DNA from 4 places in the Pseudoalteromonas sp. UG3-2 genome. Region 4 is predicted to be linked to each of the others. Evidence: predicted binding sites of a transcription regulator. Region 4 holds the regulator's gene; each other region holds the start of a gene.

Region 1 (4,202 bases), 1.8 Mb from region 4:
CTTTACGAGAGCTCCGTTATGCTGAAGCCTGGCACTCGATTCAATCAAGTACTCTCCAGTCAATGGAAATTCATATAACACACTATAAATACCATCATTAGCCTTGGGGTCGCCATCTATGCCATCATCTCTTGCGGTTAGAAACTGCCGTGTTCCATTAGGGGCCGTAATTACAAAATCGACCTCAGCATCGGTAATTGGCTCGCCATTATTCACCAACAGGCTAGCCGCTATCATGGGATCGCCAAATACATAGTGTGTTCTTGGAATTGCCATTCCCAACCCTATGGGGCTTTTTTTATGTAACTGCGCAATAGCCAGCGTTTTGTAATCAACTTCAGGAAACTCTACATTGATTTGCCATTGCCCCGGCATGGGTTCCTGTAACTCTGGCAACAACGCATAAGTACCTGGAACCGGTGGCGTTTGTTGCTCTCCCGGCTCAAACTTAATTCTTGGATCATTGAATGCAATTATTTCAATGCCGTTTGGATCGAGTACTTGGAATGTTGCTTCATCTACCGGAATAATTAGCTCTATTTGAACGCTGTCAGTTTGATCGACATCAAAAGGAATAGTTATCTGAGTCATACCTGACTCAATGGCGAGCGAATAGGTTTTACTGTTAGCCATTCCTATAGGCATGGGCCCAAAGACTTGTTTAGCGAGTGCGGGGCTGCTCATCAACCAACCCCAAATTAAGACGATTACTAATGGTTTCATCATGTTGCTCCTTAACGTTGGGAAACAATTTGGTTGAGAAATAACTGTAAATTCTCCCTGTTTTTCATAGTGCTGTGGTTCCCTAATACATTGCCAAGAGAAGTTGCAAAGCTGGGGTTGGCACTGCTCAGAGTCACTACCACATCATTTTCTTGTGGCTGCTGTGGCACCGCTTCGTATTCCACTACATGTACAACTCGCTTTACTCTTCCCATCCAGCGAGATTCTGTTTTGGTCGTCACATAAGCTGCACTACTAAAATTGCGAAGCGCTTGCCAAGCGCGTACCCCAGCCCAACGGGCTCCCCATGGAAACAATCCAACTAAGTCTGGCTCCTTCTCAATTACGCCATCTTGGTTAAGATCCGCATTTGCACCTATTGAAAATAGGTTTTTCACTCCACCTCTCACACCTTGTAAAATAGCGTCATTTGCTGCATGTGTCGTTAAATCGGCAATTCCAGGCATTTGCGGCCCAACGACCGTAGGCAGTTGTAAATAAGCGCTGGCATAACCATTGGGATCCGCCCCATTATTTCTATATGCGTACGCCGCATGACGTATTTTTATTACTGATAAATCTGCAGCAACACTACCAAGATGGGGAGTTGAAAAGGTAGATAATGATGCAATGCCAAAGTCTGCGCCGATCGCTTGTAAATACTGAGTATCAAGCCCCCCCTTGCTATGAGCAATTATATGTACCTTTTCGGACTTGATGCCTTCTAGAAATGGAGTAATCTTTTCTGCCATCAAATATGCGTTGGTTTCTGCTGTACCATTTGCATGCAGAGAAAAGCGCTCATACTTTATTCCTAACTCATCTAGCGATGCTAATATGCCAGGGGCGCTGTCATCATCCCAGCTATCTTTTTGTGCATTAATTCCATGTATTAACACTATAGGTAAAGCAACATCAAACTCTGCTGCAACCCAGTCCACTGACATACACCAGTAGTTACCATCATTAGCAGTATCAATATCCACTTTCACTTCATTATTTTGGCCGAAAATAACCTCTTCGATTGGCACCTCAAGCCGAGTCTCCGTCCAACGTAAGTTCTTCCCCTGTAAAGTACCCACATACTTACCATTAAAGGACACTTTATCTATTTCGGGATTACGGTCTGGCCCGGAATACTCGGAGTCGACATCAAAGATAGGCATGCTCAGCATTACGGTAGAACCAATCACTTTTTGTGCCACCAAATCAGGTAATTTAGTCACATCAATCCTGCCATTATGCAGCACCGAGTCATTGAGTACTTTTGGAATATTGATGTTTATTCGCAGGGGTCCTTCAGATTTATAAGTACAGCCGGTATCAAGACCTGAGCCGTTATCAATAACATAGGTACCAAGCTTTGATTCAGGTGGAGATATCCCTGAGTTTTGAGCTGCTATATCAGCTAACTTGGTTTGGTTTAAGTCATGCGCAACACCATAAAAAGAAGCTAACAGTAATGCGGCAGTAATAAGATAATCGAAAACGTGAACTCTCATAATACTATCCTTTGTATTCTAACGAGTAGTATGCTGGGCAGCTTGCCCATCAAATATGGTATAAGTGCTATCAATAAACACATGATTAACACTAATGAAACATAGTAAAAGCGAAAGCGTAATATTTTCACGTTGACAAACTCAACGACTTAGTCTTCTTATTATGCTTAGGCTCGTTATAACCCTGCTTGATTGGCTAAAAGAAGCCTGAAGGCCCATACGGCTAGGGGTATGAAGAAAATAGATACAGCCAAGCTGACCACAATTGCTCTAACTCACTGATGTAAATGCGCAAGGGTAATAGGTCTACGCTCTTCTTGATAAGCGACGATATTAACCTTTTCAACAACATCCAACTTCACTTTCTAATTACTTACCTCTCCTCTCTCATTTTGCCCAACAGCACTAAACTGATTTACCGCAATGACAACTCCACTCCTTGATCTAAATTATTGCGAAAGACACCCACCGCAATTATACTGTATATATGAACAGTACAATTACGGTGTAAAGATGAAATGTATTCCTGTCAAAGCACAAGCCGGGATCACTGGCTTTGAGTCACCTGCAGCTGAGTATAAGGAGCTTGGGCTGTCGTTGGATCAGCTGCTCGTCAGACACCCAAACACCACTTTTATCGGTTTGGCTGCTGGGGATTCGATGCAAGGCCTAGGGATCTTTGACGGCGATATTCTTATTGTTGATCGCGCCGTTGAACCGAAGCATTTGGATGTTATCGTGGCTAACTACAACAGTGAATTTGTGTGTAAAGTCATTGATTTAAAAAAGCGGCAATTGCTTTCAGCCGGCCGCTCTTTTGCGCCCGTTAATATTTCTGAGGCTGATGCTTTTCAACTTGAAGGAGTAGTAATAAGCGCAGTGAGGTTATTTCGACGCAATGACGAGTTAGCTAAATGTATGCCCTAGTTGATGCCACTGCTTTTTATGCCTCTGCAGAGAAAGTCTTTGATTTGAGCATTCGTAAAAAGCCTGTGGTGGTGCTTTCTAACAACGACGGCTGCATAGTCGCCGCTTCCCCAGAGGCCAGAAAGCTTGGACTGCCCAAGTTTCAACCTTACTTTAAACTCAAGCCCATCTTGCAACAGCACGGCATGGTGATCCGCTCTTCTAACTATGAGCTATACGCGGATCTATCTGAAAAAATGATGAACATCATTGGGCAGTTCAGCGACAAACATTATATTTACTCCATTGATGAAGCTTTTTTAAAGTTTGATGGTTATCATAAGCTAATTCCAAACTGGCATGACTATGGTCATTTAATTCGCCGCACAGTATGGCGTGGCACAAAGCTTCCTGTGGGGGTTGGGTTTGGTCCGACTCCAACACTCGCAAAAGCCGCAAACCATGCTGCTAAGAAGTTTTTCGGAGCCACTGGTGTGGCTGTCATTGATAATGAGCAAGCCCGTCGTACCATTTTAAAGCAAATGGCTGTCTCTGATGTTTGGGGGGTTGGAAAGCGGCTGGCGAAAAAGCTTAATCTGATGGGAGTGAATAGCGCACTTGATTTAGCGAATCAAAACCCAAAGCATATGCGCAAACAGTTCAGTGTTGTGTTAGAGCGTACCATTACAGAGCTAAATGGCTATGAATGCTTAAGCTGGGGTGACGTTAAGCAAAGGAAAAAGGAAATATACAGCACCCGAAGCTTTGGCCAACGGATCACCGACCCCAGCTCTTTAAAAGCTGCACTCATTACTCACTGCACGATTGTGACTAAAAAGCTTAGACGGCAAGGAGCATTAGCTAAACAAATTATTGTTTTTGCACATTCATCTCCCTTTGAAGACGGCTTCTTTAAAAAGTCATTTATTACTTCTTTGCCCGTTGCCTCCAACGACTGCAGGGTTTTTGCCGCTACCGTAAAAGAGATATTTGGCCAGCTCTACCAACCAGGAGTGCGTTATTACAAAGCCGGTGTCGGCGCCTTTGAGCTAGAAGATGACCACCTACAAC
Region 2 (4,202 bases), 2.4 Mb from region 4:
ATGGCCGCCGCGAGGTTATCCAATCCCACAGGCCCTCCGGTGAATTTTTCAATGATGGCAAGTAAGTACTTTCGATCCATGTAATCAAAGCCGCACTTATCAACATCAACCATATCCAGAGCCAAATGAGCAATCTCTTCGCTAATGGTGCCATCGCCTTTCACCTCGGCAAAATCGCGCACCCTACGCAGTAAGCGGTTGGCTATTCGCGGTGTACCACGTGCCCGACGCGCCACTTCCAGCGCCCCCGGATCAGTGATTTGTAAATTAAGGTGATAGGCCGAGCGACTCACAATAGCAGATAAGTCTGTTACGGAATAAAACTCTAAACGCTGCACAATACCGAAGCGGTCCCGTAAAGGTGAGGTTAAAGAGCCCGCCCGTGTGGTCGCTCCCACTAGCGTAAACGGTGGTAAATCAAGCTTAATTGAACGCGCGGCGGGCCCTTCACCAATCATAATATCCAGCTGGTAGTCTTCCATTGCTGGGTAGAGTATCTCTTCAACTTGAGGGCTTAAACGGTGGATCTCATCAATAAACAGCACATCACCTTCTTCTAAATTGGTTAAAAGTGCTGCGAGATCTCCGGCTTTTTCTAAAACCGGACCCGATGTGGTTTTAATATTCACTTCCAGCTCATTGGCTACAATATTGGCTAAGGTGGTCTTACCAAGCCCAGGGGGACCAAAGATCAGTAGGTGGTCCAGCGCCTCTTTTCGTGTCCGCGCCGCTTCAATGAAGATTTCCATTTGTTTTTTGACGTGAGGCTGGCCCGTGTAATCACTTAGTAATTTAGGCCGTATTGCCCGGTCCACTAAATCTTCATTGCCTTGGATTTCTGGCTCTATTAATCTGTCCGCTTCTATCATAGTTACATCATCGATTTCAGAGCATCTTTAATAATGCTCTCAGTGCTCATGCCATTTTTGCTTGCTGATTTTACCGCTTTTTGCGCTTGTGTTTGCTTATAGCCCAAAGCAATTAATGCCGCAACAGCATCGTCTGCCGGAGTATCACTCACGGTAGGATCCTGTTGTGGAAACAGTATCGCGGCATCGCTAAATGGCGTCAATAAGTCATTGCCAAAGTCTTTGAGTTTATCTTTCATTTCTAATACTAGGCGTTCCGCCGTCTTTTTTCCTACCCCAGGGATTTTAACCAGGGTTGTGGCATCATCGTTGTTGACACAATTAACGAACTGCTCTGCCGACATGCCAGACAAAATCGCCAAGCCGAGTTTTGGCCCGACTCCATTTGCTTTGATCAAAGTACGGAATAAAGTGCGCGCAATTTTACTATTAAAGCCAAAGAGTAGCTGAGCATCTTCCCTCACAACAAAGTGAGTGAATACGGACACCTTTTCACCGACGTTGGGCAACTCATAGAAACAGGTCATTGGCATTTGCACTTCGTAGCCCACGCCATTAACGTCGAGCAAAATTTCTGGTGGTTGTTTCTCGAGCAATATTCCGTTTAACTTTCCTATCATGGTTATCTTAGCCTTCCTCTTACTGTTTTACGTGCAGCCCCAGACATTTTAATTAGGTTTTGTTTGGAATGTGCGTGACAAATGGCTACAGCTAAGGCGTCTGCAGCATCCGCCTGAGGCGTACCAGGTAACTTTAAAATACGTTTCACCATTTCCTGTACTTGTGACTTCTCTGCGCCCCCGGTCCCCGCGACGGCTTGCTTAATTTGCCGTGCAGAATATTCACTCACCGCTACATCTTGCATGGTCGCCGCCACAATCGCCGCACCACGGGCTTGGCCTAGCTTTAAGGCTGAGCTGGGGTTATGGGCCACAAAGACTTGCTCAATGGCAAAATCGCTTGGCGAAAACTGCTCAATTAATTGGGTAATGCCTTGGTAAATCGTTTTCAGGCGCGTTGGAAAGTCCTGCTCTCCTACTTTGATGCAGCCACTGCCAAGATATTGAAATTTTGCACCTTGGTGAGCAATGACACCATATCCAGTAAACCTTGAGCCCGGATCAATACCTAAAATAACAGCCAATCGCTTTTTCTCTTGATTTTTTTTCTATAATGCCAAAATACTGTATGAATTACCAGTGAAGTAACAAGCTCTTAGCCCCACTATATATTCGACTACCTCATTCCATACGAGCGATCACATGCAAATCAAGGTAATTTCCGTCCGCTATCAATTACAACTGCAAGTTACGTGTAAGAGTTTGCCCAATAATGCTAATGATTTCGTGAATGTTATGCTCAACTACTTTGCCGCACTGGAAAAAACAGTCGTCAAGGTTAACGGACATACTCCACCTCCCCTTGCTCAATCAGTTGCTGCTATACCGCAATCGCCAGCTCTTTTAACTCATCAGTGTTTACCACGTCTATCATCAAGTATGATGCTAGAGTGATTTCCTGTAATGTAATGACATCACAAATATTATGTGTACTACGCAAAAATACATTAACTAGGTTGACCAAAAAGCGGATATTTACCCTAAATAAAGACACTTGATCTATCTATAGCCCTATGCTATTTTAAAAAATGTTACACTATGTAAACATTTAACGCTGGCTAAAATATAAGGATATTTTTGTGACAATAATTATGAAGTCATTACTTTATGGAACGCTAGCCCTGAGTAATATCGCTATGTCAGCTTCTGCTGGTACGACCGCGACCAATTACAAAACCGAAATTTGCTACTCCTGTAACTCTAACAATGCTATAACCTTCGCCAAACAATATCTTCCTACGGTAGAGTGCAAGGTAAGTGGACCATTTGATTATGATTATACTCAGCAATGTTACTCGCAACCGCAAGACGTACTCATTATTAACGCGAATTCAGGTCAAAAATGGTACTACCAACTCACCCACACCAATCAAGGCAAGTTTCGTCACGAGTTAATACTCAATACGACTAAAAAAAGCCTACCTGTTGACGCCAATAATCTTGCCGACGAATTACTACGTTACTATGCGGCTTGGGACAGGGCCACCTCTAAAGTTAACACTGAATACCAGTCTCAGTCAGTACAATTAAATATGCTTACTCAGACTCTTAAAAGTCGAGGTTCAATAACTTCAGAGTCACCAAACAATTGTGAACACGAGCCGATCACTCGCGCAGCCCACTTTGCTTATAATGTAAAAGCAAGAGCAAACTTGCATAAAATCTTAGTAAATCAATTTCAACAGGAATACGGAAGTGTTGATGGAGCATTTGAAACCAAGCAAATGACCGCACTCAACTTTTCTGTGAGTAAAGGTGGTGTAGGGCTTGGCGGCAGCTGGCAGTATGTGCCAGAAACTCGCTCAGTCAGTGTAACATTCACGGACGCCATCAACGGAAACCACACCATAGTCTACGACATTTTCAAAGGCCCAAGAGGTAGAGGACTAGACTTTGAACTTGCAGAACATGCTTCTTTTTTCGGTGGCAGTAGGATCAAAGATTTAAAAACATCAAGACCTGTCAACGTTTCCAACTGCATGCTCGAGGTACTAAATCAACACCTACCAGCAAGTATAGCTGGCGGCGGTGGTGGCGGACGTGAGCCAGTTAACCTTGGAAAAGCTTACGATAGAATCCCAGGCCGAAGTTTTGGTGGTATCGGCGGCCCTCAAACCTGCACATGGACTTTTTATGATCCATGGGGGGAGCCATATTTTAGTATGGAAGGCGCCTGCCCCTAGCTGGTTAATACATAAAAGTAAAAGAGGCGACCTACGCCAGCTCTTTTAACTCATCAGTGTTTACCACATCTATCATCAAGTATGATGCTAGGGTGATTTCCTGTAATGCAATGACATCACAAATATTATGTGTACTACGCAAAAATACATTAACTAGGTTGACCAAAAAGCGGATATTTACCCTAAATAAAGACACTTGATCTATCTATAGCCCTATGCTATTTTCAAAAATGTTACATTATGTAAATATTTAACGCTGGCTAAAATATAAGGATATTTTTGTGACAATAATTATGAAGTCATTACTCTATGGAACGCTAGCCCTGAGTAATATCGCTATGTCAGCTTCTGCTAGTACGACCGCGACCAATTACAAAACCGAAATTTGCTACTCCTGTAACTCTAACAATGCCATCACCTTCGCCAAACAATACCCTCCTACGGTAGAGTGTAAGGTAAGTGGACCATTTGATTATGATTATACTCAGCAATGTTACTCGCAACCGCGAGACGTACTCATTATTAACGCG
Region 3 (4,202 bases), 1.5 Mb from region 4:
CGCTGCAGCTAGCTCAAGGAGAACTCGTTCACCATTTCTAGACCACATCGCGAGTTTATGCTGACTAAGCAATATACGCTCAGAAGCGTTGATACATTCCTTAAGTGAATGACGTCCTATATTCATTTTCATGGTAAGTGTCACTTAGCTTCTTCGAGCAATTAGGTTGCACTATTCAATTGCAGTGCGTCTTAAACACTGCCTTGTGATTCAACCACTAAAATTCTGGCTTCTCCTTTCGGGTGAGCAACATGCTCAGTGCCAACCGTTGCATAAAAAATGTCGCCTGCTTCTGATAAATGTGAATGCTCCACGCCATTTTCCTTATAGAACATTTCAACCATGCCATCTAACACCACAAAAACCTCTTCGCCATCATTGGTATGCCATTGATAAGGTTGACTAGTCCATCGTTGTGATACCATTCATATTGACAATGTCTTGCTCGCCCAAACCCGCTAAGCCGTAAATGTTTTACTTCTAATTACTCGCAAAGCTCTTTCCTATTCTGTTGATGTTTATTTCTGAGGAACTAGGGTTGCTTCGTGCGGCGATGAGCGCCTGCAGCTAGAAGCAAATTATAATCCTATAGTGATTCATTCTTTATTTGTAATGTGAAGCACTAGAACTCTTGCTTTTTCGGTTGTAAACGAGAATAACACCGCTGCGCTTGCTCTGATAGCAGCTGATAAAGCATAATAAGGCAAAAAAAGGGCTTCCAGTTATGCAAATTTCTACCTTCCATTTATCCCGACAGTCGTGGGGATTACTTGCACTCAGTGCGGCGCTATTTGAAGCAACGGCACTGTATTTTCAGTATGGCATGGGCTTAGAGCCATGCATTATGTGTATATATCAGCGTTTTGCCATGCTGGGGATTTTCGCGGCCGGTTTAGTTGGCCTGTTGGCGCCACGCTCGTTTGTGGTGCGCTCTGTGGCATTTATCAGTTGGGGCGTAGGTAGTATTTGGGGATACTTGTTAGCACGTGAACACATTGCCATGCAAACCACCACCGATCCGTTTGCGTTTACCTGTGATTTTGTGCCGAACTTTCCTGAATTTATGCCATTACATGAATGGTTTCCGAGCTTTTTTGCGGCAACTGGCGACTGTGGCAACATTGATTGGTCGTTTATGGGGCTGTCTATGCCAGGCTGGATGGAGATCATTTTTGCCGCCTACAGCGTAGTGTTTATTTTCTTTTTACTGTTCCACTTCACTAAACAAAAAGCGGTATAAAAAGTTATGGTTTTCAGACTAAGTCAACTCACACAGCTTAATGGCCTTAAGCTAAGAGCAAAACAGCAAGTGCTGCAAATTGCACTGAGCTTACTCGATAGCAAAACTAAGGTCATTTTAAGAATTGCCAAACTGTTGTTGCTCACACCTTTTTTCGCTTCTTTAGCCATATTTGAAGGGTGGGTACTGTTACCCGTGTTACTGGTAGCAGGCTTAGTCTACCCTTTGTTTACCACGCCTGTAGAAATCTTCTTTGCTAAGCCTAAGCTTGATGAAGCACTGCGGGAGTATGAAAATAACAATACGCTAAGCGAGCAAAGCTAATTGCTCGCTTACGGCGTTTTATACTTTAATTTTCCCCTCCAACTTAGCTAATGTCCCTTTACCAATACCTTTCACCTGCTGCAGCTCGGTTACCTGTTTAAAGCCTCCATGCTTTTTGCGGTACTCGATAATGGCGCCAGCTTTGTGATTACCAATACCTGGTAATGTCGCTAACATGCTAACGTCTGCAGTGTTGATATTGATAACGGCTTGCTGTGTTGCTACTGCCGCTGAGGTGGGTTTGGTGGGCTCGGCATGCACGCCTGCACTTAGTACAGACAATGTCAAAGCTAAAGCGGCTAATGTGGATTTAATGCTCATATAAACACTCCTTGTGTTGGATTATTCCTTGCCTGACGAGGTATTAAAATCAGCGCCAGACTGTCTAAATAAAGAACGAAAATTACACTTTGTCAAAGTCTGATTTTTGCATTTCTACACTTTAGTGTGTTAGCCATGCCCGAGCATTGCAATTAAGCTGACAATAGCAGGCTCGTTGAGTAATACCAATCCGCATTAATACATGCTCAATTTGAGGGAGTAAATTTGACGCTAACTGCGTTAAAAATTTCTTATTTAGAACAACTAAATAGCAAAATTTTTGCCTTGTTATCGACAAAATTTACTTGCCTCAAGATAGATCTCTTAATTAAGCGAATTGGTATAAAAATACTTGCTAAATAGTGGTAACAAGTTTACTGTATATAAAAACAGTGACAAGAGGATTAACCATGGCCGTTATCACCAAATATGTTGTTGAGAGAAATGGAGTCGAGCGTATGACTTTTACATCGAAAAAAGAAGCAGATGCCTATGACAAAATGCTAGACGTAGCAGAAGCGCTTGAAGGCATGCTAGAAAAAGTCGATGTACCATTAAGCGATCAGCAAGTTGAGTCACTGGCACTAGAAATTGCCAAACAAAAAGATGATTTTCTGTCGGTGCTTAAAGGTGGTAAAGCCACCCCAAAAGGCAGTAGCAAAAGCAAAACTGACAGCGAGCAAAGTGAAGACAAGGTCACTAAAATAAAGCAAGCCTAATACTAATGAATTTGCAATTAGTTGCATAATAATTATACCAATCCGCATTAATACTTGCTCAATTTGATGGAGTAAATTTGCCGCTAACTGCGTTAAAAATTTCTTATTTAGAACAACTAAATCGCAAAATTTTCGCCTTGTTATCGACAAAATTTTCTTGCCTCAAATAGACCACTTAATTAAGCGAATTGGTATAAGGCAAAGCAATGATGCCTATTTAATTAGTTTTTCAGCGATGCAAGAATGAAAAAAACCGCGCTCTGATGAAGCGCGGTTTTTTTGTTGCGACTCAAGCACGAGTCGCAGGTATTAAATAACGGAGGTTACTTAAGAACAGCTGCCACAGCGTCGGCAAAGTAATCGATGTTGTCTTTACTGACACCGGCGACATTAACGCGGCTAGAGCCAACAATATAAATGGCGTACTCTTCACGTAGGCGCTCAATTTGTTCTTTATTAATGCCTAAGAAAGAGAACATACCGTGTTGGCGGTCAATAAATGAGAAGTCTTGATCTACGCCTCTGGCTGCTAAGCTTTCTTTAATTAGCGTACGCAGACCATTAATGCGACCACGCATTTCATCTAGCTCATCGTGCCACATTTGCGTCAGCTCTTCGCTACCTAGAATAGTGTTCACAATATCAGCGCCATGAGCTGGCGGCATTGAGTAAATGCTGCGCACTACACTTAACAATACTGAGTTAGAGATATCAGCAGTGGCGCTGTCTTTGGCAATCACAGAGCAAGCACCAATACGTTCACGGTATAAGCCAAAGTTTTTCGAACAAGAAGAACAAATAATCATCTCATCAACGGCATCCGCAATGGTTCTCATGCCTTGAGCATCTTCTTCTAGGCTGCTACCAAAACCTTGATAAGCAATATCAATTAATGGGGTAAAGCCTTGCTCTTTAGCCAACTCTGCAACGGCTTGCCACTGCTCTTGGTTAAGGTCCATACCGCTAGGGTTGTGGCAGCAAGCATGTAATAGAACGACATCGCCTTTTGGTACTTGTTTAAGCGCCGCCATCATGTCATCGAACAACAAGCCTTTATTTTCATAATCGTAGTAAGGGTACTCTTTTACTTGTAGCCCAGCTGCCTCAAACAAGCTAATGTGGTTAGCCCAGGTTGGCGTCGTTACCCAAATGGTCGCATTGTCGTTGCAACGCTTAATAAACTCTGCGGCAACACGCAATGCCCCTGTACCGCCAGGCGCTTGAGCAGTGCGAACACGGTTAGCCAGTAGGGCTTTGTGTTCACCTAGTAATAGGCTTTCCATTTTTTGACAAAAATCAAGATTACCAGCCAAACCAATATAAGACTTTGTCGTTTCATTTTCTAAGCGAAACGCTTCTGCTTTTTTTACCGCTCTAAGAACCGGAGTATTCCCCTGCTCGTCTTTATAAACACCAACACCAAGATCAATCTTATTGGGGTTAGTGTCCTGCTTGTAAGCGGCCATCAGGCCTAAAATAGGATCTGTTGGAAGTGGTTTTAGCTCTGAGAACATGGCTTATCTCTTTTATATTATAATTAATGCAAATTCGAACGCACTGCGCCCGAGTCAAAAAGGTCTTTTGATGGTAACACACAG
Region 4 (4,202 bases):
CCCATGTGAAAGGCAGTAGGCTGGTGACTTAGGAAAATCCGGGTCGCTAAGGCTGAGAGCCGAGACGAGCCACCACGGTGGTGAAGTTGTTGATGCCCTACTTCCAGGAAAAGCCTCTAAGCTTCAGTTCATACTGAATCGTACCCTAAACCGACACAGGTGGTCAGGTAGAGAATACTAAGGCGCTTGAGAGAACTCGGGTGAAGGAACTAGGCAAAATCGTACCGTAACTTCGGGAGAAGGTACGCTGACATTAGGTGAAGGGCCTGCGCCCGGAGCTGAAGTCAGCCGCAGTGACCAGGTGGCTGGGACTGTTTATTAAAAACACAGTACTCTGCAAAATCGTAAGATGACGTATAGGGTATGACACCTGCCCGGTGCCGGAAGGTTAATTGATGGGGTTAGCGTATGCGAAGCTCTTGATCGAAGCCCCGGTAAACGGCGGCCGTAACTATAACGGTCCTAAGGTAGCGAAATTCCTTGTCGGGTAAGTTCCGACCTGCACGAATGGTGTAACCATGGCCACGCTGTCTCCACCCGAGACTCAGTGAAATTGAAATCGCAGTGAAGATGCTGTGTACCCGCGGCTAGACGGAAAGACCCCGTGAACCTTTACTACAGCTTGGCACTGAACATTGACCCTACATGTGTAGGATAGGTGGGAGGCTTTGAAGCATCGTCGCTAGATGGTGTGGAGCCGACCTTGAAATACCACCCTTGTAGTGTTGATGTTCTAACTTAGGTCCCTGGATCGGGATTGAGGACAGTGCCTGGTGGGTAGTTTGACTGGGGCGGTCTCCTCCCAAAGAGTAACGGAGGAGCACGAAGGTTGGCTAAGTACGGTCGGACATCGTACGGTTAGTGTAATGGTAGAAGCCAGCTTAACTGCGAGACAGACACGTCGAGCAGGTACGAAAGTAGGTCATAGTGATCCGGTGGTTCTGAATGGAAGGGCCATCGCTCAACGGATAAAAGGTACTCCGGGGATAACAGGCTGATACCGCCCAAGAGTTCATATCGACGGCGGTGTTTGGCACCTCGATGTCGGCTCATCACATCCTGGGGCTGAAGTCGGTCCCAAGGGTATGGCTGTTCGCCATTTAAAGTGGTACGCGAGCTGGGTTTAGAACGTCGTGAGACAGTTCGGTCCCTATCTGCCGTGGGCGTTTGAGAATTGAGAGGGGCTGCTCCTAGTACGAGAGGACCGGAGTGGACGAACCGCTGGTGTTCGGGTTGTTATGCCAATAGCATTGCCCGGTAGCTACGTTCGGAACTGATAAGCGCTGAAAGCATCTAAGCGCGAAGCAGGCCTCGAGATGAGTTCTCACTTGGAGTTTAACTCCACTAAAGGGCCGTTGAAGACGACAACGTTGATAGGCAGGATGTGGAAGTGGTGCGAGCCATTAAGCTAACCTGTACTAATTACCCGTGAGGCTTAACCATACAACGCCAAAGTGGTTTAGCGACAGAAGTTGATAAGATACTAAAGTAGCAGCGGTTTTAGACCGCGACGAAGACAAAGAATTTAAGCAGTTTTTTCCAGATTTTAATTAATGAGGGCGACCTCATTGATACACCGAATTTCCTGGTGACTATAGCGTTTTGGAACCACCTGACTCCATGCCGAACTCAGAAGTGAAACAAAACAGCGTCGATGATAGTGTGGGCTTCCCATGTGAAAGTAGAACATCGCCAGGGCCTTATAAGAGAAACCCGCTGCAGCAATGCAGCGGGTTTTTTGCGTTTGGAGTAAAGTACTTCCATGTAGTACCTCCCCTTCGCGCATCCTTGCGCTCACTTCCTCGAACTGCGAAGCGTTGCTTCGGTTTCTCGTCACCCTCGCGTTCACTGCACTGCGAAGCGGTGCTTCGGCCGCAGTTCACCCATGTGTCTCTCTATGAAAAGAATGAGAACATCCTACTTCGTCGCGAGCCAGGGCCTTATTAAGAGGTCGATGAAAGGCATTCATCCATAAATCTCATCGACATTAGTACTTCCTTGTACGTCAAACCCCGATTCGAAAGAGTCGGGGTTTTTTGCGTTTAGCGCACAATAAAAAGCGCGGGGTAAACCCGCGCCTACCAGGTAGGCGACCTTTGGGCACACATCCCTGTGGAGGGCTTCCGGCTCGGTATCCATATCTCGCGTTCACTGCACTGCGAAGCGGTGCTTCGGTCGCAGTTCACCCATGTAGTATCTCCCCTTCGCGCATCCTTGCGCTCACTTCCTCGAACTGCGAAGCAGTGCTTCGGTTTCTCGTCACCCTCGCGTTCATTGCGCTGCAAAGCGTTGCTTTGGTCGCAATGAACCCACGCTGGTAATATACCTATCCACAGGCTGGTATCTCCTTAGCTGGGTTTTCCTTATCCTCAACGTGCCAGTCTGATAGCATGTATACTATTTTGTATTATGGTTTAATCACTCCTCATGATTTGCTAAATATCTGAGCAATAAACATTTGCGATTTTTTCTTGGCTGTATATACTTACAGTAAATAAACCACTGTATGGAATACCAGTTAATGCGACCGCTTACTAAACGTCAAGAACAGATCTTTGAGTTAATAAAAGTTTTTATAAAAGATACTGGCATGCCTCCAACTCGTGCTGAAATTGCCGATGCTTTGGGGTTTAAGAGCGCTAATGCAGCAGAGGAACACCTAAAAGCGCTTGCTAAAAAAGGTGTTATAGAAATGGTTCCAGGTGCGAGTCGTGGTATACGTTTGGTTGAAGAGGAAGAAGAGGAGCTTGGTCTACCCGTTATTGGCCGTGTTGCCGCAGGGGAACCTATTCTAGCTCAGCAGCATGTTGAATCACATTGTCATGTTGATGCCGCATTATTTAAGCCTCATGCTGATTATTTGCTTCGGGTAAATGGTATGAGTATGAAGGATATTGGTATATTGGACGGCGATCTACTTGCTGTTCATAGCACTCAGTTAGCAGAGAATGGCCAGGTAGTTGTGGCTAGAGTGGAAGATGACGTCACTGTAAAGCGTCTTGAGAAGCAAGGAAAAAAGGTTCTTTTGCATGCTGAAAATGATGAGTTTCAAGCTATTGAAGTGGATTTAGAGCATCAGAATTTTGCCATTGAAGGTCTGGCGGTTGGTATCATTAGAAATGCCGACTGGATGTAGCAAAAGTTTTAAGCAATTCTTGCGAATCAATTGATGGTTCTTGTTAAGCTGCCACTTATGGTGTTAAACCGCCTTTTTCAACAAGTCGAAGTGGTAGCTCCTGTTTCTATTCTTACGCTCTCACTGTTGAGTTAATGAAACAAGAGCAGAGTATTTTTTAAGCCTGCCGTTATCATTCTAGATAGTAAATCAATACTTTTGTTAGCAAATTGCGAAGTACAGTTGAGTAACAAGTCACTCCAATCTTTGCGCGTAATAGCTAAAACTATTTCTTAATAACTTTAACTTACTCCATATTAAAGACTTATATCGACTGCCTTAGGGTCTTAGTTTGTTGATATTGCCACAATACTTAGAGCTAATATTGGTTTTACAACAGTAAATATAAAATATTGTTGGTAACACTTATTTTTCAAAAACCTTGCATTTTGTGTGTTTTTTGACTAATTGGTTAATAGTCGTGCAGTAAGTCTATGTGTTAATAGACATTATGACAGTCATCCAATAATAACAAAAAGCCGCTGTGAGCGACTTTGAAGGAGACGTCAAATGAAAATTTGTCGATTAGTTGCCACATTCGTCACCATGCTGATCGCAATGCCATCATTAGCCAATAGTGCTTATAATATGAGGCAGGGTGTGACGGATATTAGCCAGCAAGTGTATGACCTCCATATGACTATCTTTTTGATATGTTGTGTCATTGGGGTTGTTGTATTTGCTGTGATGTTTTGGGCTTTGCTCAAACATCGGAAGTCTAAAGGGGTTGTACCAGCCCAATTTCATGAAAGCACCAAAGTTGAGATCCTATGGACCGCTATTCCCTTTGTGATCTTAATAGCAATGGCGGTTCCCGCCACCAAAACCTTGATTGCAATGGAAGACACCAGTAAAGCCGATTTGACCATTAAAGTCACCGGTTCCCAATGGAAGTGGCATTATGAATACATGGGTCATGATGTTGATTTCTTTTCATTGCTTTCCACACCGAAAGATGAAATAGCCGATCTCAAAGATAAAAACCAAAACTATTTGCTAGAAGTAGACAAACACTTGGTTATTCCAA

The links. Region 4 encodes LexA, which represses DNA repair genes until DNA is damaged. Its sites were predicted from a motif close to TACTGTATNNNNATACAGTA; they were not measured.
Region 1: the regulator LexA is predicted to act here: its motif matches at 2,703-2,722, upstream of R3P39_RS07035 (S24 family peptidase).
Region 2: the regulator LexA is predicted to act here: its motif matches at 2,052-2,071, upstream of ruvC (crossover junction endodeoxyribonuclease RuvC).
Region 3: the regulator LexA is predicted to act here: its motif matches at 2,261-2,280, upstream of R3P39_RS08400 (YebG family protein).

The regions. Positions count from the first base shown of each region.
Region 1 is NZ_JAWLJU010000002.1:841,111-845,312, forward strand. Features, by position in the region: gene R3P39_RS07025 (choice-of-anchor X domain-containing protein) at 1-726, opposite strand, end outside; gene R3P39_RS07030 (esterase/lipase family protein) at 735-2,225, opposite strand; gene R3P39_RS07035 (S24 family peptidase) at 2,739-3,152, shown strand; gene R3P39_RS07040 (Y-family DNA polymerase) at 3,140-4,202, shown strand, end outside.
Region 2 is NZ_JAWLJU010000002.1:214,340-218,541, reverse strand. Features, by position in the region: gene ruvB (Holliday junction branch migration DNA helicase RuvB) at 1-869, opposite strand, end outside; gene ruvA (Holliday junction branch migration protein RuvA) at 872-1,489, opposite strand; gene ruvC (crossover junction endodeoxyribonuclease RuvC) at 1,492-2,013, opposite strand; gene R3P39_RS04255 (hypothetical protein) at 2,581-3,672, shown strand; gene R3P39_RS04250 (hypothetical protein) at 3,954-4,202, shown strand, end outside.
Region 3 is NZ_JAWLJU010000002.1:1,139,636-1,143,837, forward strand. Features, by position in the region: partial or broken gene R3P39_RS08380 (cupin) at 192-494, opposite strand; gene dsbB (disulfide bond formation protein DsbB) at 725-1,240, shown strand; gene R3P39_RS08390 (hypothetical protein) at 1,247-1,564, shown strand; gene R3P39_RS08395 (ComEA family DNA-binding protein) at 1,583-1,885, opposite strand; gene R3P39_RS08400 (YebG family protein) at 2,296-2,604, shown strand; gene R3P39_RS08405 (amino acid aminotransferase) at 2,928-4,118, opposite strand.
Region 4 is NZ_JAWLJU010000002.1:2,623,862-2,628,063, forward strand. Features, by position in the region: rRNA gene R3P39_RS14760 (23S ribosomal RNA) at 1-1,443, shown strand, start outside; rRNA gene rrf (5S ribosomal RNA) at 1,585-1,698, shown strand; gene lexA (transcriptional repressor LexA) at 2,522-3,136, shown strand; gene coxB (cytochrome c oxidase subunit II) at 3,686-4,202, shown strand, end outside.